DNA from 3 places in the Dyella thiooxydans genome. Region 2 is predicted to be linked to each of the others. Evidence: predicted binding sites of a transcription regulator. Region 2 holds the regulator's gene; each other region holds the start of a gene.
The links. The regulator HrcA, encoded in region 2, represses chaperone genes, less so after heat shock. The targets are predictions, from matches to a motif close to TTNGCACTCNNNNNNNNNGAGTGCNAA.

Region 1 (9,613 bases), 1.1 Mb from region 2:
CACGTGATGGACGGCAGCGCGCCGACCCTGCTGCTGCATGACCGGGTGATTCCGTCGCCGGTGCCGGTGCCCGAGGGCGTCGAGCATGCCGGGGTGGCGGTCGACGCCAACGGGCGGCTGGCGCTGGATGAGATCCTCGCCCTGCTGGCGGCCCGCGGCGTCAACGAACTGCACGTCGAGGCCGGTCCGCGCCTGGGCGGTGCGCTTTTCACGGCGGGGCTGGCCGACGAGCTGCTGCTCTACGTCGCACCCACCTTCCTCGGCGACCGGGGTCGTCCGCTGATGGAACTGCCGCCACTGACCGAGATGACGGATCGCTGGCAGCTGGAGGTGTTCGACCAGCGCAGCATCGGTCCCGACTGGCGCCTGCGCCTGCGGAGCGTGGCATGAGCTTCGCGCCGATGGACGTGGTGCGCTGGGGCATCATCGGCTGCGGCAACGTCACCGAGGTGAAGAGCGGGCCGGCGCTGCAGCGCGCGTCCCATTCCTCGCTGGTGGCGGTGATGCGCCGCGACGGCGCCAAGGCGCGCGACTACGCGCAGCGCCACGGCGTGCCGACGTGGTACGACGACGCGCAGGCGCTGGTCGACGATCCGGCCGTCAACGCGGTCTACGTCGCCACGCCGCCCTCGACCCACAAGGCCTACGCGCTGATGGCGATCGCCGCCGGCAAGCCGGTCTACGTGGAGAAGCCGATGGCGATGGACGCGGCCGAGTGCCAGGCGATCATCGACGCGGGCCGGGCGGCTGGCGTGCCGGTGTTCGTCGCCTACTACCGCCGCGCCCTGCCGCGCTTCCGCCGCGTGCGCACGCTGCTGGAGTCCGGCGCGATCGGCGCGCCGCGCTCGGTGCATGTGTCGCTGCACCAGCCGTTGCACGCGCGCTATGCCGACCCAGCCGCATCGCACTGGCATGTGCAGCCGGCGATCTCCGGCGGTGGCCTGTTCATGGACCTGGGCTGCCACACGCTCGACCTGCTGGACTGGCTGTTCGGCCCGATCGTGACCTCGAAGGGGCTGGCCACCAACCAGCTCGGCGCCTATGCCGCCGAGGACAGCGTGGCGATGGGTTATGCCTTCGCCAGCGGCCTGGTCGGCACCGGTCTGTGGCAGTTCGGCAGCTTCCGTTACGAGGACCGCATCGAGATCACCGGCGACCGGGGGCGGCTCGCCTTCGCCACCTTCGGCGACGGGCCGATCGAGCTCGAGACCGCGCAGGGCAGCGAAAGCTTCGTCGAGGCCAACCCGCCGCACATCCAGCAGCCGCTGATCGAGACCATCGTGGCCGAACTGCGCGGCGAGGCGGGGGCCTGCCCGTCCACTCCGGAAGCGGCCCTGCGCACCGCTTGGGCGATGGATCAGGTGCTGGCCGACTGGCGCCGCGCGACCGGGCAGGCGATCGGCCGGTAGACGCGACGGGCGTCGCCCTGGCCGTCCCGCCCGGGTTCTGCGTCAGCGCTCGAAGTCGATCACGACCTTGCCGAAGTGCTGCCCGGAGGCCATGAACTCCATCGCCTCGCGCAGCTGGTCGAAGCCAAAGACGCGGTCGACCACCGGCTCCAGACGGCCCTGCTCGATCGCCGCGACCATGCGCTCGTGCTGCTCCAGCGGTGCCACCGAGAGTCCCTGGATGCGCAGCCGCTTCAGCACGGCCTGGGTGAGGCGGATGGACGCCTCGTCGCCGCCCATGAAGCCGACCACGCCGATGAAGCCGTGCATGGCGGCGGCGTCGATCGACTGCGCCAGGGTCGCCGCGCCGACGGTCTCGATCACGGCATCCACGCCCAAGCCGCCGGTCGCTTCGCGAACCAGCGGACTCCACTGCGGGTGCCGGCGGTAGTTGATCACGATGTCGGCGCCCAGTCCCTGCGCGCGTTCCAGCTTCTCGTCGCTGGACGACAGCACGATCGTCCGCGCGCCGCGCAGGCGGGCCAGCTGCAGGGCGAACAGCGACACGCCACCGGTGCCGAGGATCAGCACCGATTGCCCGCTGGTCAGCTGTGCCAGGTCCAGTGCCTGCCAGGCGGTCAGTGCGGCGATCGGCAGCGTGGCGGCCTGGCGGTGGTCGAGATTCCGCGGTGCGCGGGCGAGAGCGTAGGCGTCGAAGCAGGCCAGGTCACGCATCACGCCGTCGTCGGGGCCGCCGGGTTCGGCGCCGACCCATTCCGGGCGGATCGCGCCGGCCAGCCAGCGCGCCTTGTACAGCGTGGTGACGCGGTCGCCGGGCCGGAAACGCTGCACGTTCTCGCCGACCGCCACCACCGTGCCCGCGCCGTCGGACACAGGCACCAGCGGCAGTTCCACCCCGCGGTAGAGCTCGCCGCGGGCCACGAGCAGGTCGCGGTAGTTGAGTGCGGCGGCCTGCATCTTCACCAGCACCTGGCCGGGGCCTGGCTGTGGCTCCGGCAGCTCGGTGCGTTGCAGGTGGTCCAGCCCGAAGGCGTTCAGTCGATAGGCACGCATGGCGTTGCTCCTGAGGAGGGGAGGCGGCATGGTGGGCTGGCAGGCGCTGGGTGATAATCCGCCATCCATGCACTTCATTTGTTCGAAAAATGAATGAATCATTCGTGCTGACACCGACCCGCGTGCGCGAGCTACGCGCCTTTGCCGCGTCGGCCCGGTTGCTCAACTTCTCGAAGGCGGCGCGCGAGGTGGGATGCACGCCCTCGGTGCTCAGCCGGCGGATCGCCTCGCTCGAGGCAGCGGTGGGCGCCCGGCTGTTCCTGCGCACCACGCGGCGCGTGGCGCTGACGGCGCGCGGCGAGCAGCTGCTGGTGCACTGCGATCGGCTGGACGCCGTGCTCGGCGAGCTGGCGGAGGAACTGCAGCCGCAGCAGGGAGGGCTGCAGGGGAGGCTGCGCATCCACCTGCCGCGCAACTACGGCATCCAGCGCATCGCGGCGCTGCTCGCGCGCTTCATGGTGGCTCATCCTGCGGTGCGCATCGATGCGACCTACGACGACGCCTATGCCGACCTGGTCGCGTCCCGGGTCGATCTCGCGGTGCGGGCCGGTCGGCTGGTCGATTCGCAACTGGTCGCCCGCCGCGTCGGCACGATGCGCCGCTACCTGTGCGCGACGCCGGCCTACCTCGAGCATGCGCCGCCGCTGCGCGATCCCGCCGACCTGAAGGACCACCGCTGCCTGGCCTTCAGCGGCCTGCGTACCGGCACGCTGTGGCAGTTCACCCGGCAGCGCCAGCGGCGCTCGGTGCGGATCGATCCCGTCATGCAGAGCAACGACTCCAAGGCGATCCGCGATGCCGTGCTGGCCGGCGTGGGCATCGGCGTCCAGGGCGACTACATGGGCGATCCGCTGATCGTCTCGGGCGATCTGGTCGAAGTGCTTCCGGACTGGCAGCTGAGCCAATCGCCGATCCATCTGGTCTGGCTGCCCGGCGCCGATCGCGTGCCGGCGGTGCGGACCCTCATCGATTTCCTGGCCCGCGAGCTGGGCGGTTGCTGAGACGCGCTGTTCGCCACGACTGACGCCGCCGGGCGGGGCGCTGCGGGGCTTGGTGCTAGAATCCGCGGGCCGGTTCGCCGGCAAGACAATTCAGCGACGTCTTCAGGGCGGGGCGAAACTCCCCACCGGCGGTAGGTGCCTTCGGGCACGAGCCCGCGAGCGCTCGCGACGCCCGTCGCGAGGTCAGCAGATCCGGTCCAAGTCCGGAGCCGACGGTCACAGTCCGGATGAAAGAAGACGGCCAGTGCGGCGCCTCCTGTGGGCGACGCGCCTGCCTCATGCCTTGGGGCGTTCTCGCTTGTGCTTGAGGAGAACGTTTCGTGTTTACCGGAATCATCCAGAGCGTGGGCCGCATCGTGCGGCTGGAGCCCCGTGGCGGCGACGTGCGACTGCACGTGGATACCGCCGACCTCGACCTCGCCGACGTGCAGCTGGGCGACTCGATCGCCGTCTCCGGCGTGTGCCTCACCGCGGTGACGCTGGAAGCGCGCGGCTTCAGCGCGGACGTCTCCAACGAGACGTTGTCGCTGACCACGCTCGGTCGGCACAAGGCCGGCGATCCGGTGAACCTGGAGAAGGCGCTGCGGCTGGCCGACCGGCTCGGCGGCCACCTGGTCTCCGGTCACGTCGATGGCGTCGGCAAGGTCGTCTCGATCACCCCGGACGGCCGCTCGCAGCGCTGGACCTTCGAGGTGCCGCAGGCGCTGGCGCGCTACATCGCCGCCAAGGGCTCGGTGTGCATCGACGGCACCAGCCTGACCGTGAACGAGGTGAGCGGGGCGCGCTTCGGCGTGAACCTGATCCCGCATACGGTCGAGCACACGGCTTTCCACGCGCGCCGGGTCGGCGACGCGGTGAACATCGAGGTGGACGTGATCGCGCGCTACGTCGAGCGGCTGATCGGTGGCTCCCAGGCGTCCGGCATCGACGTCAACTTCCTCAAGCAGCACGGTTTTGCCTGAGGGCCGAGGAGCGAGGAGTGAGTGGAGAGGAGTGAGAAGTGAGAGAAAGCATGGGTGCGCTCCGGCTTTGCCCTCTCTCACTCCTCACTTCTCACTCCTCACTACTCGCTCCTCGCCCCCGCTCAATCCCCATTTCCAAGGTTCCGCCCCATGAGCTTCAACACCATCCCCGAGATCCTCGAAGACATCCGCGCCGGCCGCATGGTCGTGATCCTCGACGACGAGGACCGCGAGAACGAGGGCGACATCGTCATGGCCGCGCAGATGGTGCGGCCGGAGGACGTCAACTTCATGGTGCGCGAGGCGCGCGGCCTGCTGTGCCTCACGCTCACCGAGCAGCGCACGCGCCAGCTCGGCCTCAAGCCGATGGTCAGCGACAACACCTCGCCTTACCACACCAACTTCACCGTCTCGATCGAGGCGGCCGAGGGCGTCACCACCGGCATCTCGGCGCATGACCGCGCGCGCACCATCCAGGTGGCGGTGAAGTCCGACGCGAAGCCGCAGGACCTGTCCCAGCCCGGCCACGTGTTCCCTCTCACCGCCCAGCCGGGCGGCGTGCTCACCCGCGCCGGCCACACCGAGGCGGGCTGCGACCTGGCCGCGCTGGCCGGGCTGGAGCCGGCCTCGGTGCTGATCGAGATCCTGCACGAGGACGGCTCGATGGCGCGTCGCCCCGAGCTGGAGGTCTTCGCGCAGAAGCACGGCCTGAAGATCGGCACCATCGCCGACCTGATCCGCTACCGGCTGGAAACCGAGAAGACCGTCGAGCGCGTGCACGAGGAGGACGTCGACACCGAGTTCGGCGCGTTCCGGCTGATCGCCTACCGCGACGCGATCCGCCGCGGCCTGCACTTCGCCCTGGTCAAGGGCACGGTGGACGACGGTGCCCCGGTGCTCTCGCGCGTGCACGTACGCAACACCTTGTCCGACGTGCTGCATCTGACCCGCGACGACCTCGGCCTCACGGTCACCGCCGCGCTGCGCCGGATCGGTGACGAGGGTCGCGGCGTGCTGCTGGTGCTGTCCGGCGAGGACACCCCAGAGGCGCTGCTGGCGCGACTCAAGGGCCAGCCGGCCACGATCAGCGCCGAGGACGCGCAGCACAACCAGTGGCGACAGCTCGGGCTGGGCGCGCAGATCATGGCGGACCTTGGCGTGCACCGGCTGAGGGTGATCGGCACGCCGCGCAAGCTGGTCGGCCTGGGCGGCTTCGGGCTGGAAGTGGTCGAGTACGTGTGAGCGAGAAGTGAGTGGAGAGGAGTGAGGAGTGAGGAGTGAGAGAAGGCAGACTCGCGACGTCGTCCGACACCACACGGTGGACCGCTGCCGGCCCTCTCCCTGACACTCCGCATGCCCATGCTCCACTCTCACTTCTCACTCCTCTTCCCTCACTCCTAGCCTCAAAGCCATGCCCCGCATCCGCCTGATCGCCCCCTCCGGCTACGCCGCCGACCCCGCCGCGATGACCCGCGGCGTGGCGCGCCTGCGCGCGGCCGGCTACGCGGTGGAGAACGAGGCGGTGCTGGGGCGGGCGATGCTGCGCTTCGCCGGCAGCGATGCCGAGCGCGTGGCGGACCTCAACGCGCTGGCCGATGCGGACACCTTGCCGGACATCGCCCTGGTCACCCGTGGCGGCTACGGCGCGGCGCGACTGCTTGAGCACCTCCATTACGACGCACTGCGCGAGCGGCTGGGCGGCAGCGCGCTGGCGATGGTCGGGCACAGCGACTTCACCGCAATCCAGCTGGCGCTGCATGCGCGCTGCGGGCTGGCCACGTTTTCCGGCCCGCTGCTGGCCGACCTGGGCGCCGAACGGGAGGACGCCGCCACCCTGGCGCAGTTTCGCCGCGTGCTGTCCGCGCCGTCGGCCGAGGTGACCTGGGCCTGCACGGGCGATGCTCTGATGGAGGTCGAGGGCACGCTGTGGGGCGGCAACCTGGCCGTGCTGTGCAGCCTGCTCGGCACGCCGTATTTCCCGCGGATCGACGACGGCATCCTGTTCATCGAGGACGTCGGCGAGCCGCCGTTCCGGATCGAGCGGCTGCTCTACCAGCTGTACCTGTCCGGCGTGCTCGGCCGCCAGCGGGCGCTGCTGCTGGGGCGCTTCAGCGATTGCCGGCCGGGTCCGCGCGACAACGGCTACACCCTGGACGCCGCGTTCGACCAGCTGCGTGCCGTGGCCGGCATTCCGGTGATCGACGGCCTGCCGCACGGCCACGGCACCGGCCAGCTGACCCTGCCGTTCGGTGCGCCGGCACGCCTGCGGGTTGACGGCCCGGCCGCCCGGCTGGGCTTTACCGGCTATCCCCATCACGGCTGAGCCACCCCGCTGCGAGCGGGGGGCGCTGCAAACCCGTAAAATGCGCGGTCTGCCCCGGGCCGCGCGCCCACCGAGGACGACTGCATGAAAACCATCGAAGGCAACTTCGCCACGCCCAAGGGCCGCTTCGCCATCGTCGCGGGCCGCTTCAACGGCTTCGTGGTGGAGCCGCTGGTGGCCGGCGCGCGCGACGCGCTGGTGCGCCATTGCGTGAAGGACGACAACATCGAGCTGATCCGCGTGCCCGGCGCCTGGGAAATCCCGTTCGCTGCGCAGAAGGCCGCCGCCTCCGGCAAGTACGCCGCGGTGATCGCGCTGGGCGCGGTGATCCGTGGGGCCACCCCGCACTTCGACTACGTCGCCGGCGAATGCGCCAAGGGCCTGGCCAAGGCGGGCATGGATACCGGCGTGCCGGTCGCCTTCGGCGTGCTGACCACCGACTCCATCGAGCAGGCCATCGAGCGCTCCGGCACCAAGGCGGGCAACAAGGGCGCCGACGCGGCGCTGGCCGCGCTGGAGATGGTCAACCTGTACGGGCAGCTGTGATGGCCGCGCAGGGTTCGGGCATCGACGCCAGCGCGCGCTCGCGTGCGCGCCGGCGTGCCCTGCAGGCGCTGTACGCCTGGCAGATCTCGGGCAGCCACATGAACGCGGTGATCGAGCAGTTCCGTCACGAGCAGGACATGGAGGTGGCCGACCTCGAGTACTTCGAGGATCTGCTGCACGGCGTGGAGGCCAACGTCGAGCAGCTCGACGCCAGCCTGCGCCCGCACCTGGACCGCGAGGTGGCGCAGGTCGATCCGATCGAGCGCGCTGCGCTGCGCCTGGCCGCCTACGAGCTGGCGCATCGCCCGGACGTGCCGTACCGCGTGGTGATCAACGAGGCGATCGAGGTCACCAAGCGTTTCGGCGCCGATCACGGCCACAGCTACGTCAACGGCGTGCTGGACAAGCTGGCCGCGCAGCTGCGCGCGGTGGAGAAGCGCGGCTGATGCGTGGCGTGCTCGTGCTCGGCTCGGCTCCGTCGGCGCCGCTGCTCGAGACGCCGCGCCTGCGACTGCGCCAGCACCGGATCGACGATCTGGAGGCGCTCCACGCGATCTGGTCCGATCCGGCCGTCTACCGCTGCATCGGCGGCAAGCCGGCGACCCGGCAGGACGTCTGGTTCCGCCTGCTGCGTTACGGCGGCATGTGGCCGATGCTCGGCTACGGCTACTGGGCGATCGAGGACAAGGCGACCGGATGGTTCATCGGGGACCTCGGCTACGCCGACTTCCAGCGCGACATCGAGCCGGCGCTGGACGGCATGCCCGAACTCGGCTGGGTGATGGCACCGGCCTTCCACGGTCGCGGTTATGCCAGCGAGGCGCTGGCGGCGGTCACCGCGTGGGGCGATGCGCACTTCGGTCCGCATCGTGACGTCTGCATCATTTCGCCGGACAACCCCGCCTCGATCCGCGTGGCGGAAAAGGGCGGCTTCCGGCACTGGTACGACACCATGTTCAACGACGCGCCGATCGGCGTGTTCGCGCGCGACGTGCCGGCCCCGGGCGCGCGCTGATGGAATTCCGCCTGATCGACCGCCTGCAGGCGCTGACCGCGCAGGCGCGCGACGACGTGCGGCTGGGGATCGGCGATGACGCCGCGCTGCTGGCCGTGCCGGCCGGACAGGAGCTGGCGGTGGCGATCGACACCCTGGTCGAAGGGGTGCATTTCCCGCGCGGCACGGCGCCGGCTGATATCGGCTGGAAGGCGCTGGCGGTCAACCTCTCCGATCTGGCCGCGATGGGCGCCACACCGGCCTGGGCGCTGCTCGCCCTGACCCTGCCGGCCCAGCCCGCCGACGCGCAGCAGGACCTGGTCGACGGGCTCGCCGAGGGCTTCTCGCAGCTCGCACGCATGCATCGCGTGGCGCTGGTCGGGGGCGATACCACGCGTGGGCCGTTCGCGTTGTCGGTGGCGGTGCACGGCTTCGTGCCGCCGGGGCAGGCGTTGCGACGCGACGGCGCGCGCGCGGGCGACCTGGTGTTCGTCACCGGTACGCTGGGTGATGCGGCCGCTGGCCTGCAACGGCTGGCTTCGGCTGCGGATTCCGACGAGGAGAAGCGCCGCGCCGGGTTGCGGGCCAGGCTGAATCGCCCCGAGCCACGGGTCGCCGCCGGCCTCGCCCTGCGTGGTCGGGCCAGTGCCTGCATCGATGTGTCCGATGGCCTGCTTGCCGACCTGGCTCACGTCTGCACGGCCAGCGGCGTGGGTGCCGAGGTCGACGCGGCCCTGCTGCCGCTGTCCTCCGCCTTGCTGGGCTGTTGCGATGCGGCTGAAGCCTGCGATTTCGCCTTGTCCGGCGGGGACGACTACGAACTGTGCTTTGCCGTGCCACCGGCGCGGGCCGGTGAGGTGCAGGCCGACCTGGCCCGGCTCGGCTGCGGTGCCACCCGCATCGGTCGCATCGTCGAAGGTACCGGCGTGCGCGTGCGCGGGATCGATGGCCAGTGGCTGATGCCCACCCGTACCGGCTGGGACCATTTTCCGGACGAGACCGCCCGCCCATGATCGCCCTGGATCGCAAGACCCTCACGCCGGCGCAGCGCCGCGAGCTCATCGCCTCACCCGCCGGCTGGATCGCCTGCGGCTTCGGCTCCGGCCTGGTGCCGAAGGCGCAAGGCACGGCCGGCTCGTTGCTGGCGATCCTGCCGTGGCTGTGGATGCGGCAGTGGCCGCTTTCCGTCTACGCCTGGGTGGTCGTCGTCGTGTTCGTGGTGGGCATCTGGGCCTGCAACGTGGCCGGCCGCAAGCTGGGCGTGGACGACCACCGCGCGCTGGTGATCGATGAGTTCGTCGGCCAGTGGATCACGCTCGCGCCGG
Region 2 (9,613 bases):
ATCGCCGCCGAGGCCATCCGTGCGAAGCGGGTGGGCGTATTCGGGCGCCGCGTCGATGACGATTTCACCCTGGGCGACGGTGACCGACTGGAACTCTATCGCCCGCTTACCGCCGATCCGAAGGAAGCCCGCCGTCGGAGGGCGGCCCGCCCCGGGTGAGGGAGCAGGCTTCGATGCGGCCTCAGTGCTGGTCGCCGCCTGTGTCGGCCGGGCCTTCGTTCTTGTCGCCCTTGGCGTCGTCGACCGGATAGCTCACCTTGAACTTCTGCGTTTCCTTCAGCAGCTTCTCGGCATCCTCGGCGAAGAAGTCACCTTCGGTGCGCACCAGGGTGTCGTTGTTGAAGGTCAGGGTGAAGGTGCGGATCTTGATCGGGCCACCGCGATGCTGCTGGGTCGAGACGTAATCCCAGCGATCATGGTCGAACGGGTCGCTGACCGAGGGCGATCCCAGCAAGACCAGCACCTGCCGCTTGGTCATGCCGGGCTTGAGTTGTTCGACAGCGTCCTTGGTGAGGATGTTGCCCTGCTGCACGTCGGGGGTGTACACGAGTCGGCAACTGGCCAAGGAAAGCGCCAGAGTGGCGAAACCCAGCGTGCGAATCAGCTTTTGCATGCGTGTTGCGTCCCGAACGTAAAGGTCACGGATGATACACTAACGGCCTTGCGATACCGCCCGCGGAGCCGGCAATGGATCAGGAAACCAGAGAGCTGCGCAAGGCCGGGTTGAAGGTCACCCACCCGCGTATGCGCATTCTCCAGATCTTCGAGGAAGAGGGTGTCCACCACCTCTCTGCCGAGGACATCTACCGCCGCCTGCTGGCTTCCCAAGAGGACATAGGACTGGCCACCGTTTACCGGGTACTGACCCAGTTCGAGGCGGCCGGTATCCTGATGAAGCACAATTTCGAGGGCGGGCAGGCGGTTTATGAACTCGACCGTGGCAAGCACCACGACCACATGATCGACGTAGACAGCGGCAAGGTCATCGAGTTCGTCAGCGAGGAAATCGAACGCCTGCAGCGGGAGATTGCCGCCAAGCACGGCTATGAGCTGGCGGACCACAGCCTGGTGCTGTATGTCCGTTCCAAGGACAGCCGCTCCCGATAGTGCATCGATGTGGGACCCGGGTGTCCGCGCCCGGAGGTTGGCTCGGTGCCTGCTGGAGGTAGGTAATAAAAAAAGCCGCAGACGGACTCCTGTCCATCTACGGCTTATCCGCTACCTGTTGGCGATGGATTCGGGCGAGTTGCTCGCAGAAACCCAGTCGTCGAAGGTATCGGCCGAGCAGCAATCCTTGCCGCCCTTCGAAGCCACCGTCCCCACGGTGACTTCGGCTCGCCATCTTGCAATGGCGGCTCCCCCACATCGATGGAAGGATCCTAACGAAGCCTTCACGAACCGGGTATCAGAAAAATTCCTAGGGATGACGCACGGACGGGTCGACCTTGCCGGGCGAAATATTGTTGCCACGCAACAAGATGCGCAGGTGGACCCCTGGCGTGCCCGGTCGCAGGCGGAACAGCCCGCCCAGCGAGGTGACCCGGTCGCGCATGCCCTGTAGCCCGCGACCTCCCCGCGGAATCGTCGACGGAAGGCCGTTGCCGTTGTCGCGAATGTCCAGCAGGGCCAGCGGAGCGCCATGGCGCTCCCCGATGCGCAGCCGCAGCCGGTACTGGCTGGCCTGGGCGTGCTTGACCGTATTGGTGGCACTTTCCTGCACCAGGCGGTAGATCGCAGTGCGGGTGTCGTCGTCGAGCAGCCTCGGATCGCCGTAAAGGTCGGTGATGTACTCCACCCCGGCGGCGTCCAGCAGGTCTCGTATCGGACCCTCCTCAAGTGCCCGAAGCAGGCCGAACTCGTCCAGCACGGCCGGGCGGAGGTCGTCCAGCAGCCGGTGCAGGGCCCGGCGCATGTGTCCGAGGATGGTGTTGACCGAGTGGACCACATCCTCCATGCCCGAGGCCTGCAGCCGGGCCTGGGCCAGCTTCATGTGGGTCTGGATGGCCGTGATGTTCTGGCCCAGTTCGTCGTGGAGTTCGGCCGCCATGTAGCGCCGCTGGCTCTCCTCGGCCTGCAGGTTACCGCGGGCGGCGTCGCGCAGCTGGCGGGCAAGCTGATCGAGCCGTCGGTTCACGGCGGCGAGATAGACATTCTGTTCGGCCACCCGCTCGCTGCTCCGGCGCAGGGCATCGGTAGCGGAGCCGAGCATCAGTGCACCGGTTCCCGCCACGGCAAGAAACAGATAGCCCGAGGCACTGGGGACCGGTTGCCCCACCACGAAGTCCACCAGGCTCATGCCCATGCTGGTGGTGATCATGGCCAGGCTGGCGCCGCGCCAGCCGTGGCGGAAGGCGAAGAACATCACCGGGGCAAGCGACAGCACGCGGGCGAACTGTGGCTGTGGCGCCGCGTGCTCGGAAAGCATCAGCAGGATGGCCATCGATGGCAGCATGACCAGCAGGCCGTCCATGATCAGGTTGGCGAGCATGCGCCGGCTGGGTCGGGCACGAACCAGCATGATCATCAGCGGAACCACCAGCAGGACACCCAGGTAGTTGCTCAGCAGATCCAGGCCCAGGGCCTCGATCATCGGGCTGGACGGGGCGGTCTGGTGCATCAGGGCGAGCAGCGCGGCATCCACCGCGGTGGTCGCTGTGACCACGAGCACCGCAGACAGCAGCAGGCGGGTCACGTCTTCCGGCACCCGCAGGCTCGGATGGAGGTTGGCCTTGCGCAGCAGCCACAGGCCGGTGGCCACGATCAGGGGGTCCGGTACGTCTCCGATAAGGAAGCCCAGCAAGCCCATCACCTCGTCGCGATGAACGTCCAGGAAAACGCTGGCCCCCAGCTCCATGCCGAGCAACCACGGCCACTGGCGCGTCGGCGTCAGCAGCAGGGCGCCGAAGCGCAGGCCGAAGGGGAGCATCCAGTAGGGCTGTTCGGTCGGCCACAACAGCAGCCAGGCCGCCAGGTAGCACACGCCGAGGAACGGGCCGGAGGCCAGGAGCCGGGTCGTAAGGGTCCGCATCGGGGCATGTTACATGTGCGATGCTTGGTGCGGTCGAGAGGGTGCGGCAGGGTGGAGAGGGGCATGTACAGCATTGTTCTGGTGGACGACCACGCCATCGTGCGTGAGGGGTTCAAGCGACTGATCGAGATGGAGCCCGACCTGGAGGTCGTGGCCGAGTGCCGCTGCGCCGATGACGCGGTGGATGCCATCAACCGGACTTCGCCCGACCTCGTGGCGCTCGACCTGTCGTTGCCCGACGGCAGCGGGCTGCCGCTGATCGAACACCTGCTCAGCGTGTCTCCCGGCAGCCGGATCGTGGTGCTCAGCATGCACGATGGCGAGCCTTACGTTTCGGAAGCTCTGCGTCGTGGTGCGAGCGGTTTCGTGACCAAGGGGGTTGCTCCGGAAGAGCTCGTTGCCGGACTCCGGGCGGTCATGGATGGGGAGTGCTACCTGAGCTCGGACCTGCGCCAGCGACGGGCTGAGCGGCCGAGCGAGGCACTCGACCCGATCCAGCGTCTGACCGCCCGCGAGCGGGAAGTCTTTCTGCTGCTGGCAGCCGGTCGCGCGCCCAAGCAGGTGGCGGCCGAACTGGGTATCGGCCAGAAGACGGTCTACATCCATCGGGCCAGTCTGATGGGCAAGCTCGGTGCCGGCTCGGAGCTGGATCTCTACCGGATGGCCAGCGAACGAGGCCTGCTTGACGGTCCGGCAACCTGAGCCTCAGTCGGCCTGCGCCCGCTCCAGCATCTGCTTGGCGTGAGCGCGGGTCGCGGCGGTGATCTCCAGGCCGCCAAGCATCCGCGCCAGCTCGGCCTGGCGACCGGCCCCATCCAGCGTCTTGATCAGGGTGGCGGTGGTCTCGCCGTCGCTGCGCTTGCTCACTTGGAGATGGGCGTGGCCCTGCGCCGCTACCTGCGGCAGGTGGGTCACGCACAGAACCTGGCGCAGGGTGCCGAGCGAGCGCAGTTTCTGGCCGACCACTTCGGCCACGGCGCCACCGATGCCCGTGTCCACCTCGTCGAACACCATCGTGCCGACGGTGTCCTTGCCCAGCGTGGCCACCTCGATCGCCAGGCTGATGCGCGCCAGTTCGCCGCCGGAAGCCACCTTGCGTAGCGGCCGGGGCGGTTGTCCGGGGTTGGCGCTGACCAGCAACTCGCAGCGTTCGCGGCCCTGTGGGTCGGGATCCGCGCCACCGGCCGGCTCCAGTTCGATCGCCAGCGTGCCGCCGGCCATGCCGAGCTCGCCCATCAGCACACCGACCTCCGCCGCCAGGCGGGTGGCCGCGTCGCGGCGGGAGGCGCCGAGGACGTCGGCGGCTTTCGCGTATTTCTGCTGCAGTTTGTCGCGGCGAGCTTCGAGCGCGTCCAGTGCTTCGCCCGCACCCTCCAGTTCCATCAGCTCGGCACGCAGGGCGACGAGCTTGTCGTGGAGGTCGGTCGCGGGTAGACGGTGCCGACGGCCCAGTTCGTGCAGCCGGGCCAGGTGGGTGTCGACCTGGGTGAAGCGCTCGGGGTCGAGATCGACGTCCTGCGCGTAGCGCCCCAGGTCGTCGGCGGCCTCGCCGAGCTGGATCGTGGCATTTTCGACCAGTTCCAGCAGTGGCTGCAGCCGGTCGTCGATCGCCGCCAGCCGGGCCAGCTCGGCCTGCGTGCGGCCCAGCACGCGACACAGCGCGAACTCGCTGTCGCCGTCGATCATGTCGACCACCCCGGCCGCGCCCTCGGCCAGCCGGCCGGCATTGGACAGACGCTTGTGCGACGCCTCCAGCTCGGCCAGTTCCTCCGGCGGCAGCGCCCACTGCTCCAGTTCGGCGACTTCGTGGCGAAGCAGCTCGAGCTGGCGGTCGCGGTCATCGCCGCCGCTGAGCTTGCGGATGCGGGTGCCGACCTCACGCCATTCGGCGGCCAGCGAGCGAACCTCGCCAAGGGTAGCCTCGTTCCCGGCGTAAGCGTCCAGGAGGGCGAGCTGGTGCCCCCGAGAGAGTAGCGCCTGGTGCTCGTGCTGGCCGTGGATCTCCACCAGCAGCGCGGCCAGCTCACCGAGCTGGCTGGCATTGGCGGGGCGGCCGTTGATCCATGCGCGCGAACTGCCCTCGGTGCGGATTACCCGGCGCAGCTGGCAATGCCCTTCGTCATCCAGTTCCTCGCGCTCCAGCCAGGCCCGAGCCTCCGGAAGTCCGGTCAGGTCGAACTCCGCGGCCAGCTCCGCACGGTCCGCGCCGGCGCGCACCATGCCGCTGTCGGCGCGGGCACCGGCCAACAGCATCAGGGCATCGACCATCAGCGATTTGCCGGCGCCGGTTTCGCCGCTGACCACGGTAAGCCCCGGGCCGAAGACGATCTCGGCTTCTTCAACGACGGCGAAGTGTCGGACGTAGAGCGAAGTGAGCATGGAAAACGGTTCGATGGAAGAGACTGGATTGTAGGGATGGCAGGCGACACGGGCGAGGCCCCCCGCCGCCGGACACGCTCCGGCTTGCAAAGCCGCTCGCCACACCTTATTTGTTCCCCGTCTCAAGGATTGCCACAGCGCATGCGACAGCACCATGGCCACGAACTCGACGCCCGCGCCCGCAGCTTGCTGCGGTCGTTGATCGCGCAGTATCTGTCCGACGGCGAGCCGGTCGGCTCGCGCACGCTGTCGCGCTCGTCCGGCCTGGACGTCAGTCCGGCGACCATCCGCAACATCATGGCGGACCTGGAGGAAGCCGGTCTGGTCGCCTCGCCGCACACCTCGGCCGGGCGCATTCCCACGCCGCGCGGTTTGCGTCTGTTCGTCGACAGCCTGATCGAGCTCCAGCCACTGCATCGGGACGACATGGCGCGGCTCAGGCGCGAGCTACCGCCGCAACCGGCCACCACGCGGGATTTGCTGGGCAACGTGTCTTCGCTGCTCTCGGCGATGACCCATTTCGCCGGCGTGGTCACCGTGCCCAAGCAAGGGGACTTCCCGCTGCGCCACATCGATTTCGTGGCACTACCTGACGCCCAGGTGCTGGTCGTACTGGTGTTCGCCGACAACCAGGTGCAGAACCGCATCGTCCGCCTGGCCAAGCCGCTGGACAATCGCGAGCTGGAGCAGGCGGCCAACTACCTCAACGCTCATTTCGCCGGGCTGCGGCTGGACGACATCAGGGCCCACCTGCTGCGCGAGATCCGCGAGGCCGGCAGCGAGCTCAACCGGCTGCTGGCCAGTTCGGTCGAGCTCGCTGCCGCTTCGTTCGCCCCCGCAGGCGAGGGCGAGGACGTGCTGGTAAGTGGCCAGACCAATCTGATGAACTATGCCGAGCTTGCCGACCTGGACCGTTTGCGCGAGCTGTTCGAGGCGTTCCAGAAGAAGAACGAGCTGCTGCAGCTCATGGAAATGTGCGCCCGGGCGCCGGGCGTGCGCTTGTTCATCGGCGAGGAATCGGGCTTCACCGCACTGGATGGGTGCAGTGTCGTCACCGCCACCTACGGTGCCCACGGTCGGGTGATGGGGGCGGTGGGGGTGATCGGGCCGACGCGCATGGCCTACGAGCGGGTGATCCCGGTGGTGCAGGCGACCGCCGGGCTGCTGAGCGACGCCTTGAATCGGGCCGCGCCGACCTCATAAACGCCCCGGGAGGCGGGGTTCCCCGCATGTTTCGAGGGTCGGCAAGCCTTGCCGGCCCGGGTTTTCTGCTGGAGTGGGATTATGCAAAACAACGATCCGCAGGCGCCGGAGCAGGGCCGGGAAACGGCTGACCAGGCCGACGATCTGGCGGCGCTGCAGGCACGCATCGTCGAGCTGGAGGCCAGCAACGCCGAGCTTCGCGAGAGCGTGCTTCGCGAGCGGGCGGACCTGGAGAACCAGCGCCGCCGCCTGCAGCGTGACCTGGAGCAGGCGCGTCGCTTCGCCAACGAAAAGCTGCTCAACGACCTGCTGCCGGTCTACGACAGCCTGGAACGCGGCCTGGCCGTGGAGGGGGGCGACGTGGCGGCGATCCGCGAAGGGATCAGCCTGACACTGAAGGCCTTGCTCAAGGTGGCTGAAGCCAACGGCATGGCGCAGGTCGACCCGGTCGGGCAGCCGCTGGATCCGGAGCGCCATCACGCGGTCAGCATGGTCGCCGCGCCGGACAAGGCTCCGGGCACGGTGGTGAGCGTGCTGCAGAAGGGCTACGTGTTGAACGACCGCCTGCTGCGGCCGGCGCTGGTCGCCGTCGCGCAGGATTGAGCCATCGCCTGACGCTGGCCGATTGACCTGCGTCAAGCCAGACACCTATCGGGCGGCCCGATCGGCATTGAATCGCCAGGTCCGGGCCCCATTCTGAAAACCAGTTCGCGGCCGCGGGGGTCGCAAGAAAATTTCGGAGCAGACACATGGGCAAGATCATCGGCATCGACCTGGGCACGACCAACTCGTGCGTGGCCGTCATGGACGGCACCTCGGTCAAGGTCATCGAGAATTCGGAAGGCGATCGCACCACGCCATCCATCGTCGCCTTCAACAAGGATGGCGAAGTGCTGGTCGGTGCCTCGGCCAAGCGCCAGAGCGTGACCAACCCGAAGAACACCTTCTACGCGGTGAAGCGCCTGATCGGCCGCAAGTTCACCGATGCCGAGGTGCAGAAGGACCTGGACATCGTCCCCTACGGCATCGTGGCGCACGACAACGGTGACGCCTGGGTGCAGACCTCCGACGGCAAGAAGATGGCGCCGCAGGAGATCTCCGCCAAGGTGCTGATGAAGATGAAGAAGACCGCCGAGGACTATCTCGGCGAGACCATCACCGAGGCGGTGATCACGGTCCCGGCCTACTTCAACGACAGTCAGCGCCAGGCGACCAAGGACGCCGGCAAGATCGCCGGCCTCGACGTCAAGCGCATCATCAACGAGCCGACCGCGGCCGCGCTGGCCTACGGCCTGGACAAGAAGGGCGGCGACCGCAAGATCGCGGTGTACGACCTGGGCGGCGGCACCTTCGACGTGTCGATCATCGAGATCGCCGAAGTCGACGGCGAGAAGCAGTTCGAGGTGCTGGCCACCAACGGCGACACCTTCCTCGGTGGCGAAGACTTCGACATGCGCGTCATCGACTATCTGGTCGAGGAATTCCAGAAGGACCAGGGCATCGACCTGCGCAAGGATCCGCTGGCCCTGCAACGCCTGAAGGATGCGGCCGAGCGCGCCAAGATCGAGCTGTCCTCCAGCCACCAGACCGAGGTCAACCTGCCGTACGTGACGGCCGATGCCTCCGGTCCGAAGCACCTGAACATCAAGCTGACCCGCGCCAAGCTGGAAGCGCTGGTCGAGGACCTGGTCAAGCGCACCATCGAGCCGTGCCGCACCGCGCTCAACGACGCCGGTCTGCGCGTGTCCGACATCAACGAGGTGATCCTCGTCGGTGGCCAGACCCGCATGCCCAAGGTGCAGGAGTCGGTGAAGGACTTCTTCGGCAAGGAGCCGCGCAAGGACGTCAACCCGGACGAGGCCGTTGCCGTCGGCGCGGCGATCCAGGGCGGCGTGCTGGGCGGTTCGGTCAAGGACGTGCTGCTGCTGGACGTGACCCCGCTGTCGCTGGGCATCGAGACCATGGGCGGCGTGATGACCAAGTTGATCGAGAAGAACACCACGGTGCCGACCAAGGCCTCGCAGGTGTTCTCAACCGCCGACGACAACCAGACAGCGGTCACCGTGCACGTGCTGCAGGGCGAGCGCGAGCGCGCCAGCGCGAACAAGTCGCTGGGCAAGTTCGACCTGCAGGGCATCGAGCCGGCGCCGCGCGGCATGCCGCAGATCGAGGTGACCTTCGACATCGACGCCAACGGCATCCTGCACGTGTCGGCCAAGGACAAGAAGACCGGCAAGGAGCAGCGCATCGAGATCAAGGCCGGCTCGGGCCTGTCCGAGGAAGAGATCGCGCGCATGGTTGCCGACGCCGAGGCGAACAAGGAAGAGGACAAGAAGTTCCACGAGCTCGTCGCCGCCCGCAACAAGGCCGACCAGCTGGTGCATGCCACGCGCAGTGCGCTGAAGGAGCATGGCGGCAAGGTGCCGGCCGAGCAGCTGTCGACCATCGAGGGTGCGCTGTCCGATCTGGAGAAGGTCAAGGACGGTGACGACAAGGCGGCGATCGAGGCGAAGGTCGAGAAGCTCGAGCAGGTCGCCCAGGCGCTGTATGCCGCCGCCCAGTCGGGCGGCGACGCGGGTGCCCAGTCGGCGCCGGGCGGCGGCTCGGCGCAGCCGGACGACGTGGTCGACGCCGAGTTCACCGAGGTCAAGGACGGCGACAACAAGTAAGCGACGTCCGTCGACGACATCGACGGAAAACCAGCCCGCGCCGCGCCGAAAGCCGGCGCGGGCTGTTTGCTTGGAAGGGCGCCGGCAGCCTGCCCGGCGTTGGGGAAGTGATCGAGTTTCGGGTGTGATGAATGAGCAAGCGTGACTACTACGAAGTGCTGGGCGTGGAGCGCAGCGTCACCGAGGTGGAGCTGAAGAAGTCCTTCCGCCGCCTGGCCATGAAGTACCACCCGGACCGCAATCCCGACGATCCCGGGGCGCAGGAGAAGTTCAAGGAGGCCAAGGAGGCCTACGAGGTACTGGCCGACGCGCAGAAGCGCGCGATGTACGACCA
Region 3 (9,613 bases), 1.5 Mb from region 2:
GGGCCGGCGAACGGCTCGCCCAACTGCTCGTGCAGGTCGCCGGGCGGGCGGGGCGGGCCGATCGCACCGGTCGCGTGCTGCTGCAGACCCATCATCCCGAGCATCCGTTGCTGCGCACCCTGCTCGCCTCGGGCTACGGAACGGCGGCGGAAACCCTGCTGGCCGAGCGCGAGGCGGTGCAACTGCCTCCTTGCAGCCATCAGATCCTGCTCCGCGCCGACGCGCACCATCGCGCCGACGTGGACACCTTCCTGGCCGCTGCGGCCGCGGCGCTGCCGAACGATCCGGAAGTCCAACTGGCCGGGCCGATGCCGGCGCCGATGCCGTTGCGTGCTGGCCGGCATCGCGGCCAATTGCTGCTGGAATCCTCCAGTCGTGCCCGGCTGCATTCGGTCGCACGGCCGTGGCGGCTCCAGCTCGGCGCCCTGCCGTCATCGCGGCGGGTACGCTGGTCGCTGGACGTCGACCCCATCGACCTCTACTGAACCTTGCCCTCACGGCAGAACGACCAGCGGGCCTTATAATTTCAGGTCCACCTGAAGGAGGCCCCATGGCATCGCAGCTCGAACAACTTCGCCAGTACACCACCGTGGTTGCCGACACCGGTGACATCGAGGCCATCGCCCGCTACAAGCCGGTCGACGCCACGACCAATCCCTCGCTGCTGCTCAAGGCCGCCAGCATCCTGGCCTACGCTTCCCTGCTCGACGAAGCCGTGGCGTTCGCCAAGGGGCGCGGAAACGACCGCGAGCAGCAGATTGCCGATGCCGGCGACCACCTCGCCGTCGCGGTAGGGCGCAAGATCCTGGATCTGGTGCCGGGCCGCGTTTCCACCGAGGTGGACGCACGCCTGTCCTTCGATACCGACGCAACCATCGCCAAGGCCGAGCGGCTGATCGGCCTGTACGAAGATGCCGGGGTGAAGCGCGACCGGATCCTGATCAAGGTCGCATCCACCTGGGCCGGCATCCGCGCCGCCGAGCAACTGGAGCGCCGCGGCATCCAGTGCAACCTGACCCTGCTGTTCTCGTTCGAACAGGCGGTGGCCTGCGCCGAGGCCGGGGTGTTCCTGATCTCGCCGTTCGTCGGCCGTATCTACGACTGGTACGTCGCCAACACCGACGCGAACGACTTCGAGCCGCACGAAGACCCCGGCGTGAAGTCGGTGCGGCGCATCTACGACTGGTACAAGCGCCACGGTTTCGAGACGGTGGTGATGGGCGCCAGCTTCCGCAACACCGGGCAGATCCGCGCGCTGGCCGGCTGCGACCGGCTCACCATCAGCCCGGAGCTGCTGGAGAAGCTCGACTCCTGCCACGATCCCCTGCCGCGCGCACTCGAGGACGACGGGCAAAAGGCAACGCCGCCCGATCCCCTCAGCGAACCGGCTTTCCGTTGGGGCCACAACGAGGACCCCATGGCCACGGACAAGCTGGCTGACGGCATCCGCAAGTTCGCCGCCGATCAGCTCAAGCTGGAAAAGCTGCTTACCGCCAAGCTCTGAAGACGCGCCCCGGGCGTCCAACGAAAAACGGCCCCGAGGGGCCGTTTTTCTTTCCATCGTGGCTGAGCCGAAACCGGTCAGGCTGCGGCGGCGAACAGCCCACGCATCTTCTTCATCGCATTTGCCTCGACCTGGCGGATGCGCTCGGCCGATACACCGTACTCGTCAGCCAGATCCTGCAGCGTGGCCTTTTCATCATTCAGCCAGCGGCGCTGGATGATGTCGCGCGAACGGTCGTCCAGCTTCTCCAGTGCCGCGGAGAGCGTCTCGAGTTCGTTGTCGGACTGGTCTGCATCGGAGACCGTGTCGTAGGGATCGGCACCGTCGTCGACCAGGAACGCAGCCGGCGCCGGCTTGGCGTCCTCGTCGGCATCGACCGGGGCCTCGAAGCCCACGTCGCGACCGGACAGGCGCGACTCCATTTCGCGCACCGTGGCCTCGGGCACGCCGAGATCCTTCGCCACCGTCCGCACTTCCTCGGCGTTCATCCAGCCCAGGCGCTTCTTGCTCTTGCGCAGGTTGAAGAACAGTTTGCGCTGCGCCTTGGTGGTGGCGACCTTCACGATGCGCCAGTTCTTCAGGATGAATTCGTGCATCTCGGCACGGATCCAGTGCACGGCGAAGCTGACCAGGCGCACGCCCTGGTCCGGATCGAAACGCTTCACCGCCTTCATCAGGCCGATGTTGCCTTCCTGGATCAGATCACCCAGCTGCAGGCCGTAGCCACTGTAGCCGCGGGCCACGTGCACGACGAAACGCAGGTGCGACATCACCAGCTTGCGGGCGGACGACAGGTCGTTTTCCTCGAGGTAGCGACGCGAAAGCGCCTGCTCCTCTTCCTGGCTGAGCACCGGGATGCGGTGCACCGCCGAGATGTAGGCATCCAGGCTGCCGACGACGCTGGGAACCGGGATGTTGGCGGTGACCAAAGCTTGGGACATGGACGGAACCTCCTGATGAGGGGCAGCTTAGCACTCGCATCATTGGAGTGCTAAAGCCACCGCAAAGTTCCGGCGCGGCGAACCGATCACCGCGTCGACTTAATGTACCAAATAGTACAGAAAATTGAGCGCGTTGTCCAGCGGCCGTGTGAACCCCTCATTCTGCACGGTGCGCGTTCGCCGCCCGTGAAGCCGGGCTCGCCGCCTCCAGCTGCGCCCTCGGCGGCAGCGACCAGTCGATCGGAGCCAGGCCGTGCTCGTCCAGCCAGGCGTTGGCGGCGGAAAAGTGCCCGCAGCCGATGAATCCGCGATGCGCGGACAGCGGGGAGGGGTGTACCGCGGTCAGCACGCGATGGCGCCGGGTATCGATCAGCCGCCCCTTGCGCTGGGCGTAGCTGCCCCAGAGCATGAACACCAGCCCGTCGCGCTCCCGGTTGAGGGCATCGATCGCGGCGTCGGTGAAACCTTCCCAACCCTTGCCCTGATGCGAACCGGCCACGCCGCGCTCGACCGTAAGGACCGCATTGAGCAGCAGCACCCCGCGATCGGCCCACGGGGTCAGGCAGCCATGATCCGGCCGCGGCAGCCCGAGGTCGCGACCGATCTCCTTGAAGATGTTGTCCAGCGACGGCGGGATCCGCACTCCGGGACGCACCGAGAAGCACAGGCCGTGGGCCTGCCCGGGGCCGTGATACGGATCCTGGCCAAGGATCACCACCCGCACCGTGTCGAACGGGGTGTGGTCAAACGCCGCGAAGATCTCCGGCCCCGGGGGATAGATCACCTTCCCGGCGCGCTTTTCCTCCCTCAGGAACGCCGCCAGCGCCTGCATCTCGGGCCGCTCCAGATAGTCGCCGATACGGGCTTTCCAACCCGGCTCCAGGCGCACGCGGTCACCGCTCATGTCGAAGGATCGTTCAGCGAGCGCATGTGCTGGGCTACGCGCAGCTGGAACAGCAGTTTCGTGATCAGCAGGCTTTCCTCGACCGGCTTCTCGACCAGATCGTTGGCGCCCGCCTTGAGCAGGGCGGCCTGGTTGGCGGGATTCTCGTCACCGGTCATCACCAGCACGGGCAGGCGCCCCTTGCCGTAGCCGAACTCGGTGCGGATGTGCTCGAGCAGATCGCCGCCCGTGAGCTTGCCCTTGAGACTGACATCGGTAAGCACGACGTCCGCCCCGACCCAGCCCAATTCCCGGTCGGCCTCGAGCAGCGCGATTGCATCCTCCACGCTGACCACGTGGCGCACGGTCAGCCCGCAGCGCTCCATCATGCGGCGGGTCGCCAGGGCCACGACACGGCTGTCTTCCACGTAAAGCACGGTACCCGTGGCCGAGGCCTCCGGACTGACATAGCCGCGGATGAAGGCTCCCAGGGCGGGAAAACCCAGCGACTTGTCGAAATAGTCGGTCACGTGTTCACCGAGCGCCCGGCGATGCAACCGGTCGTCGACATCGCCGGAAACCACCACGATCGGAACGTAGGCCTGCGGTGCCGACTCGCGCACGTAGCGCGCCAGTTCCAGGCCATCCATGTCGGGCAGGCGCAGGGCGACGGTGATGAAATCGAAGGCGCCGGACTGCAGTTCGCGCTGGGCTTCCTCACCCGTGGCACATCCGACCACTTCGGCGGCCGGCAGCTCGGCGGCCAGAACCCGGGTGATCAGCTGGCGAACCACTTTGGAGCCGTCGACGACGAGCACGCGAGGCGCCTCGCCGATGCTGCGGCTGCTGATGCTGGTATTCATGCGGACACTCCGCGCCACCGGGTCGTCGTCCACAGCTTCCCACTCACGATCTTTTCCGCCCCCGTCGCCGTTGTCGCAGCCACCGATCCTGCCTCATCGACGATCCGGCCGGCTGCGACCGCCATCACCGCAGTGCGACGCCCGACCATCAGGCGACCCTCCGCAGCTGCCAGGCGCTGACCAACCGCGCGCCGACCCAGCCGAGCAGCGCTGCGGCGACCGGCGTGGCCAGCAGCAGCCACAGCGGAAGTCCGCCGATCGAGAGCTTGCCGGCATAGGCCGCGCTCAATCGCTCGACGGGCGCCACCAGCGAGAGCTCGATGGCCACTGCCACCAGCGATGCGACGACGCCGCCGAACAAGCCATACCAGATCCCCGCATACAGGTAAGGCCGCCGCACGAACGGCCGGCTGGCGCCAACCAGCATCAGCACGCCGATTTCATCGACGCGCCCGGCGATATCCACACGCACCGTATTGCCCACCACCAGCACGGCCGCCAGCGAGAGCAGCAGGGCGAGCACGGCGACGATGCGGTTGCCCAACCCCAGCAGGGCATCCAGCCTCTGACGCCAGCTTCCGCTGTCCTGCACCATGTCGACACCGCGCTGTTCGCGCAGGGCGGTGACCAGATCCTGCACCGCGCCGGCGTCCAGCGCGTCCTTGGGCATGACCTCGAGGACGTAAGGCAGTGGGTTGTCGTCCAGCGCATGCAGTGCGCCGCTGAAGCCCTGCATCGCGGCCAGTTCGTCCATCCCCTGCTGCGGGGTCTTGACCACCACCCCGGCGACATCCGCCCGTTCGCCGATATCCTTGGCCAGCAGTTGCGCAACCGACTCGCCCTGCCCGGGCTTGAGGAACACGCTGACCGCCTGCCGTTGCCCCATCGCATCGCCCATCCGCTGCACGTTGCCGAGCAGGAGATAGAAGGCCAGTGGCAGAGCCAGCGCCAGGCCGATCACGGTGACTGTCATCAGGGTGCCGAAAGGACGACCGAGCAATCGGCGCAGGCTCGCCGAAGCGCTCCAGCGATGGTGCTCGGCCCAGCCTCCGACGCGGCGGGCTTCGCTGCGTCGGCTGCGCGCATCGCGTACGGCGGCCTCGGCCGCGACGTCGGGACGACCGCTCACAGCACCTCCTGCGCAGGCACGTCAGCCACCAGACGACCGTGGTCGAGCACGACTACCCGCTTTTTCATCCGCTTGATCAGCGGCAGGTCATGGCTGGCCACCAGCACGGTCGTGCCGACCTGCTGGAATTCGGCGAACAGCCCCATGATCTCCACTGCCAGTTGCGGATCGAGGTTACCGGTCGGCTCGTCGGCAATCAGCAGCGCAGGGCGCGCCACGATGGCCCGGGCAATGCCCACGCGCTGTTGCTCGCCAGTGGAGAGCGTGTCGGGCAACTGGCGCTCGTAGGCCAGCAAGCCGACCTTTTCCAGCGAGGCACGCACGCGCTTGGCGCGTTCGGCCGGTGCCAGCCCACCGATCACCAGCGGCAGCTCGACGTTGTCGAAAACGGTGCGATCCATCAGCAGCCGGTGATCCTGGAACACCATGCCGATGCGTCGGCGCAGCTTCGGGATCCCCCCGCGGCCGACCTTGCCCAGGTTCTGGCCATCGAGATGGATCTGCCCGTGGGACGGACGCTCGATCAGTGCCAGCAGCTTGAGCAGAGTGCTCTTGCCGGCACCGGAGTGCCCGGTAACGAAGGCCATCTCGCCGTCGCCCACCTCGAATGACAACTGCGATATGGCCTCGTGGCCGCTTTCGTAACGCTTGCTTACCTGGTCAAAGCGGATCACCGCATTCCCCGACGTTGCCGTCCCACCAAGCAGCAAGGATACGGGATGCGCAACGCAAGTTGGGCCACCCCGGACAACCGGAGTGGCCCTCCTGCATCCTGCGCTCAGCGGCCAGTGAACAACCGGGTCAGGCGCCGGAAAAAGCCGGGCTTCTTCTGCGACGGCGTCTCGCTTGCCACTCCCGACTGCAGCGCCACCTGGCGCGACGGGCGGGGCGTGGATTCGTTGCCGTGCCGCTCGCGCGGCGGACGACGGTTGCCGCGCTCGGCATGACCGCCGGCGCCCGGCTTCGAAGTCGCCGCGGCCGGCACGGCTTCGGCTCCCGCTGCCTCGCCATCGCGACGCCGGTTGCGGCCTCCGCGCCGGCGCCGACGCTTGCGCGGCGCACCGTTGGCATCGGTCGGCGTGCCGTCCGGAGCGGTGGCCGGCTGGGCATCGGCCGGGGCCTGCACTTCGTCCGCGACCGGCGCCTCGACTGCCGGCCGTGCCTGCCGCGGCGGACGCGGCCCGCGGCTCTCGCCGCGACCACCCTCGCGACGGCCACCACGGCCGTTCTGCGAAGACCGCTTGTCACCGTCTCGCGACTCCACCCGATCGCCGAACGCAGCGCTGTCGGCCGCGGCATCGGCGGCGAACTGGGCGTCGACTTCCTTCGGCTTGGGCATCACCAGCAGCTCCGGCTCCACCGTGGCCACCGGGATCTTCTGGCCGATGTAGGTCTCGATGTCCGGCAGGCTCATCGCGTACAGGTCGCAGGCGAAGCTGATCGCGTCGCCTTCGGCACCCAGGCGCGCCGTACGCCCGATGCGGTGCACGTAGTCCTCGGCGTCCTGCGGCAGGTCGTAGTTGAACACATGGCTGACCGCCGGGATGTGCAGGCCACGGGCGGCCACGTCGGTGCACACCAAGATGTCAAGCTGGCTGTCCTGGAACCTCTGCAGCAGCTTCTGGCGCTTCAGCTGCGGCACGTCACCGGACAGCGCGCCGACGCGGTAGCCCTGGCGCTTGAGCCGGTCGGTGATGCGCTCGGCCGCGGCCTTGGTGTTGACGAACACGATGCTGCGCTCGGCCTGCGTGCGCTCAAGCAGGTTGAGCAGCAGCGGCATCTTCTCTTCCTTGGCCGGGAAGTAGACGACCTGGCGCACGCGGTCGGCGGTGACGTTGTCGGTCTCCACCACCAGCTTCTCGGCCTCGTGCATGTGCTCGTAGGCCAGCTCCAGCACGCGGTGGCTCAGCGTGGCGGAGAACAGCAGCACCTGGCGCTGCTCGCGCGACGGCAGGCGGCGGAAGATGTAGCGCACGTCCTTGATGAAGCCGAGGTCGAACATGCGGTCGGCCTCGTCGATCACCATCACCTCAACGCTGCCCAGGCCGAACACGTTCTGCTTGTAGTAGTCGAGCAGGCGGCCGGGGGTGGCGATGATGATGTCGCAGCCGTCCTTCAGCTGCTGGCGCTGCTTGTCGTAGTCGACGCCGCCGTAGATCAGCGCGGTGCGCAGGCCGGTGTGCTTGCCGATCGAGCGGGCGTCCTTGTCGATCTGGATCGCCAGCTCGCGGGTCGGCGCGATCACCAGCGCGCGCGGGTCGGAATCCTTGCGGTCCGCCGCGGCCGGCTGGGTCAGCAGGCGGTTCATCATGGCGACCAGGAAGGCGCAGGTCTTGCCGGTGCCGGTCTGCGCCTGGCCGGCGACGTCGCGGCCGGACAGGGCGACCGGCAGGGTCAGCTCCTGGATCGGCGTGCAGCGGGTGAAGCCGGCTTCGTCCAGGCCCTGCTTGAGCAGCGGATGCAGATCGAAATTGGTGAAGAAGGTATCGGTGAGAACGGTTTCGGACATGTCGGGTAGCAGTCTCTGGCGGGCGGCGCGGGGCGCCAGCCCGGTCCCGCCGCCGCATGGCCTTGGGACAGGTGGTGGTACGGCGCGGGAGGGAGGCGCGGGCGCCGGGCGGACCTGAGGTGCGCGCAGCGCCGTTGCGCACCATGGCGGGCGCCGGCGTGGGGTGGCCCGGGCCGGCAGCTCCGCTGGCATAGGCAAGGATGGGCGGTCGAGGCCAGACCCTTGCCTATGTCAACGGAACCACCCGCTGGCCGGTGCCTTGAATCGCTTGAATCGCGCCCCGAGTTAGGCTGGAATGGAAATGCGCCGCAACGGCGATCCAGCTTCCCCATTACGGAACGACCCGCGCTTCATGGGCGCCCCAGTGTAGCCGATGCAGGCCGCGCGGTCGCCCTCACCCCACCGTCTACCCTCGGAGAACCCCCGGTGAGCGATCTCATTACCCACGTCAGCGACGCCGCTTTCGAGCAGGAAGTGCTCAAGTCCGACACCCCCGTCCTGCTGGATTTCTGGGCCGAATGGTGCGGCCCGTGCAAGGCCATCGCGCCGGTGCTGGACGAGCTGGCCAGGCAGTACGAAGGCAAGCTGCGCGTGGTCAAGCTGAACATTGACCAGAACCAGCAGACCCCCCGCACCTACGGCGTGCGCGGCATCCCCACCCTGATGATGTTCAAGAACGGCAAGGTCGAGGCGACCCAGATCGGCGCCGTCGGCAAGGGCCAGCTGACCCAGATGATCGACAAGGCGCTCTGAGGCGCCACCGACACCCGCCGCCGCGCTTTACGGGGCCGCGCGGCGGGTGCTAGATTCCCAGCCCTGCACGGAACGGTCCCGTTCCGCCGCGCGCACCGCGCGACGCTCTCCCTTCCTTCCTGTACCAACGGCGCCCCGACGAGGTTTGCCCGTGTCTGATATCGAAAGCAAAGCACCCCACGACGCCGACGGCGCCGAGAACCGGCCTGCCAGCGAACCCCGCCAGCGTGCACCACGCAAGAGCGCGGCCGCCAAGTCTGCGGTCGCCGAAGCATCGGCAAACGCGCCGGCTTCGGCCGCGCCCGCACCGGCCGGACCGGCCCCGGCCGCTCCGGCGCCGGTCCAGGCCAGCCTGCCGGTGGATCGCCCGGCACCGGCGAACCCCGCCCCTTCGGCGCAGTCTCAGGCGACTCCGGCGGCGAGTCCCGCGCCGGCACCCCAGGGCGGCGGGCAGCCGCAGGGCCAGGCGCCCCAGGGGGGCGGCAATGGGGGAGGCGGCGGCAATCAGGGCGGCAACGAACGCCGCAACGACCGCAATGATCGCAACGACCGCGGCCGGCGCCGGCGCCACGAGCGCGGACCGCGCGGCAACCAGGGAGGCGGCCAGCGCAATCCGAACGGCCTGCCGATGGACGACGACGAGACCGGCGACGTCGGCAGCAACGACAACCTGATCAACCTCACCGAACTCAAGCGCATGAAGGCGCCGCAGCTGCTGGCCTTCGCCGAGTCGCTGGGCATCCAGGAGGGCGTGGCGCGCCAGCGTCGCCAGGATGTGATCTTCAACATCCTCAAGGCGCACGCCCGCGCCGGCGGCGGAATCTGGGCCGAGGGCGTGCTGGAGATCCTGCAGGACGGCTTCGGGTTCCTGCGCTCGGCCGACGAGAGCTACTTGGCCGGTCCCGACGACATCTACGTCAGCCCCAGCCAGATCCGCCGCTTCAACCTGCGCACCGGCGACTACATCACCGGGCGCGTGCGCCATCCGAAGGAAGGCGAGCGCTACTTCGCCATGCTGCGCGTCGACGACA

Region 1: the regulator HrcA is predicted to act here: its motif matches at 5,800-5,826, upstream of ATSB10_RS10655 (LD-carboxypeptidase).
Region 3: the regulator HrcA is predicted to act here: its motif matches at 2,473-2,499, upstream of rpoH (RNA polymerase sigma factor RpoH).

What each region holds. Positions count from the first base shown of each region.
Region 1 covers NZ_CP014841.1:2,317,815-2,327,427, reverse strand. Annotated here, with positions in the region: gene ribD (bifunctional diaminohydroxyphosphoribosylaminopyrimidine deaminase/5-amino-6-(5-phosphoribosylamino)uracil reductase RibD) at 1-390, shown strand, start outside; gene ATSB10_RS10680 (Gfo/Idh/MocA family protein) at 387-1,409, shown strand; gene ATSB10_RS10675 (zinc-dependent alcohol dehydrogenase family protein) at 1,452-2,462, opposite strand; gene ATSB10_RS10670 (LysR family transcriptional regulator) at 2,567-3,463, shown strand; FMN riboswitch at 3,558-3,706, shown strand; gene ATSB10_RS10665 (riboflavin synthase) at 3,784-4,425, shown strand; gene ribBA (bifunctional 3,4-dihydroxy-2-butanone-4-phosphate synthase/GTP cyclohydrolase II) at 4,576-5,667, shown strand; gene ATSB10_RS10655 (LD-carboxypeptidase) at 5,837-6,748, shown strand; gene ribH (6,7-dimethyl-8-ribityllumazine synthase) at 6,833-7,294, shown strand; gene nusB (transcription antitermination factor NusB) at 7,294-7,740, shown strand; gene ATSB10_RS10640 (GNAT family N-acetyltransferase) at 7,740-8,309, shown strand; gene thiL (thiamine-phosphate kinase) at 8,309-9,301, shown strand; gene ATSB10_RS10630 (phosphatidylglycerophosphatase A family protein) at 9,298-9,613, shown strand, end outside.
Region 2 covers NZ_CP014841.1:1,195,150-1,204,762, reverse strand. Annotated here, with positions in the region: gene ATSB10_RS05580 (RnfH family protein) at 1-159, shown strand, start outside; gene ATSB10_RS05575 (outer membrane protein assembly factor BamE) at 182-613, opposite strand; gene fur (ferric iron uptake transcriptional regulator) at 688-1,107, shown strand; gene ATSB10_RS05565 (MASE1 domain-containing sensor histidine kinase) at 1,418-3,028, opposite strand; gene ATSB10_RS05560 (response regulator transcription factor) at 3,092-3,730, shown strand; gene recN (DNA repair protein RecN) at 3,734-5,407, opposite strand; gene hrcA (heat-inducible transcriptional repressor HrcA) at 5,549-6,610, shown strand; gene grpE (nucleotide exchange factor GrpE) at 6,692-7,213, shown strand; gene dnaK (molecular chaperone DnaK) at 7,360-9,279, shown strand; gene dnaJ (molecular chaperone DnaJ) at 9,411-9,613, shown strand, end outside.
Region 3 covers NZ_CP014841.1:2,699,140-2,708,752, forward strand. Annotated here, with positions in the region: gene ATSB10_RS12300 (primosomal protein N') at 1-485, shown strand, start outside; gene tal (transaldolase) at 551-1,504, shown strand; gene rpoH (RNA polymerase sigma factor RpoH) at 1,582-2,445, opposite strand; gene ung (uracil-DNA glycosylase) at 2,603-3,349, opposite strand; gene ATSB10_RS12320 (response regulator) at 3,346-4,191, opposite strand; gene ftsX (permease-like cell division protein FtsX) at 4,340-5,320, opposite strand; gene ftsE (cell division ATP-binding protein FtsE) at 5,317-5,994, opposite strand; gene ATSB10_RS12335 (DEAD/DEAH box helicase) at 6,099-7,829, opposite strand; gene trxA (thioredoxin TrxA) at 8,256-8,582, shown strand; gene rho (transcription termination factor Rho) at 8,734-9,613, shown strand, end outside.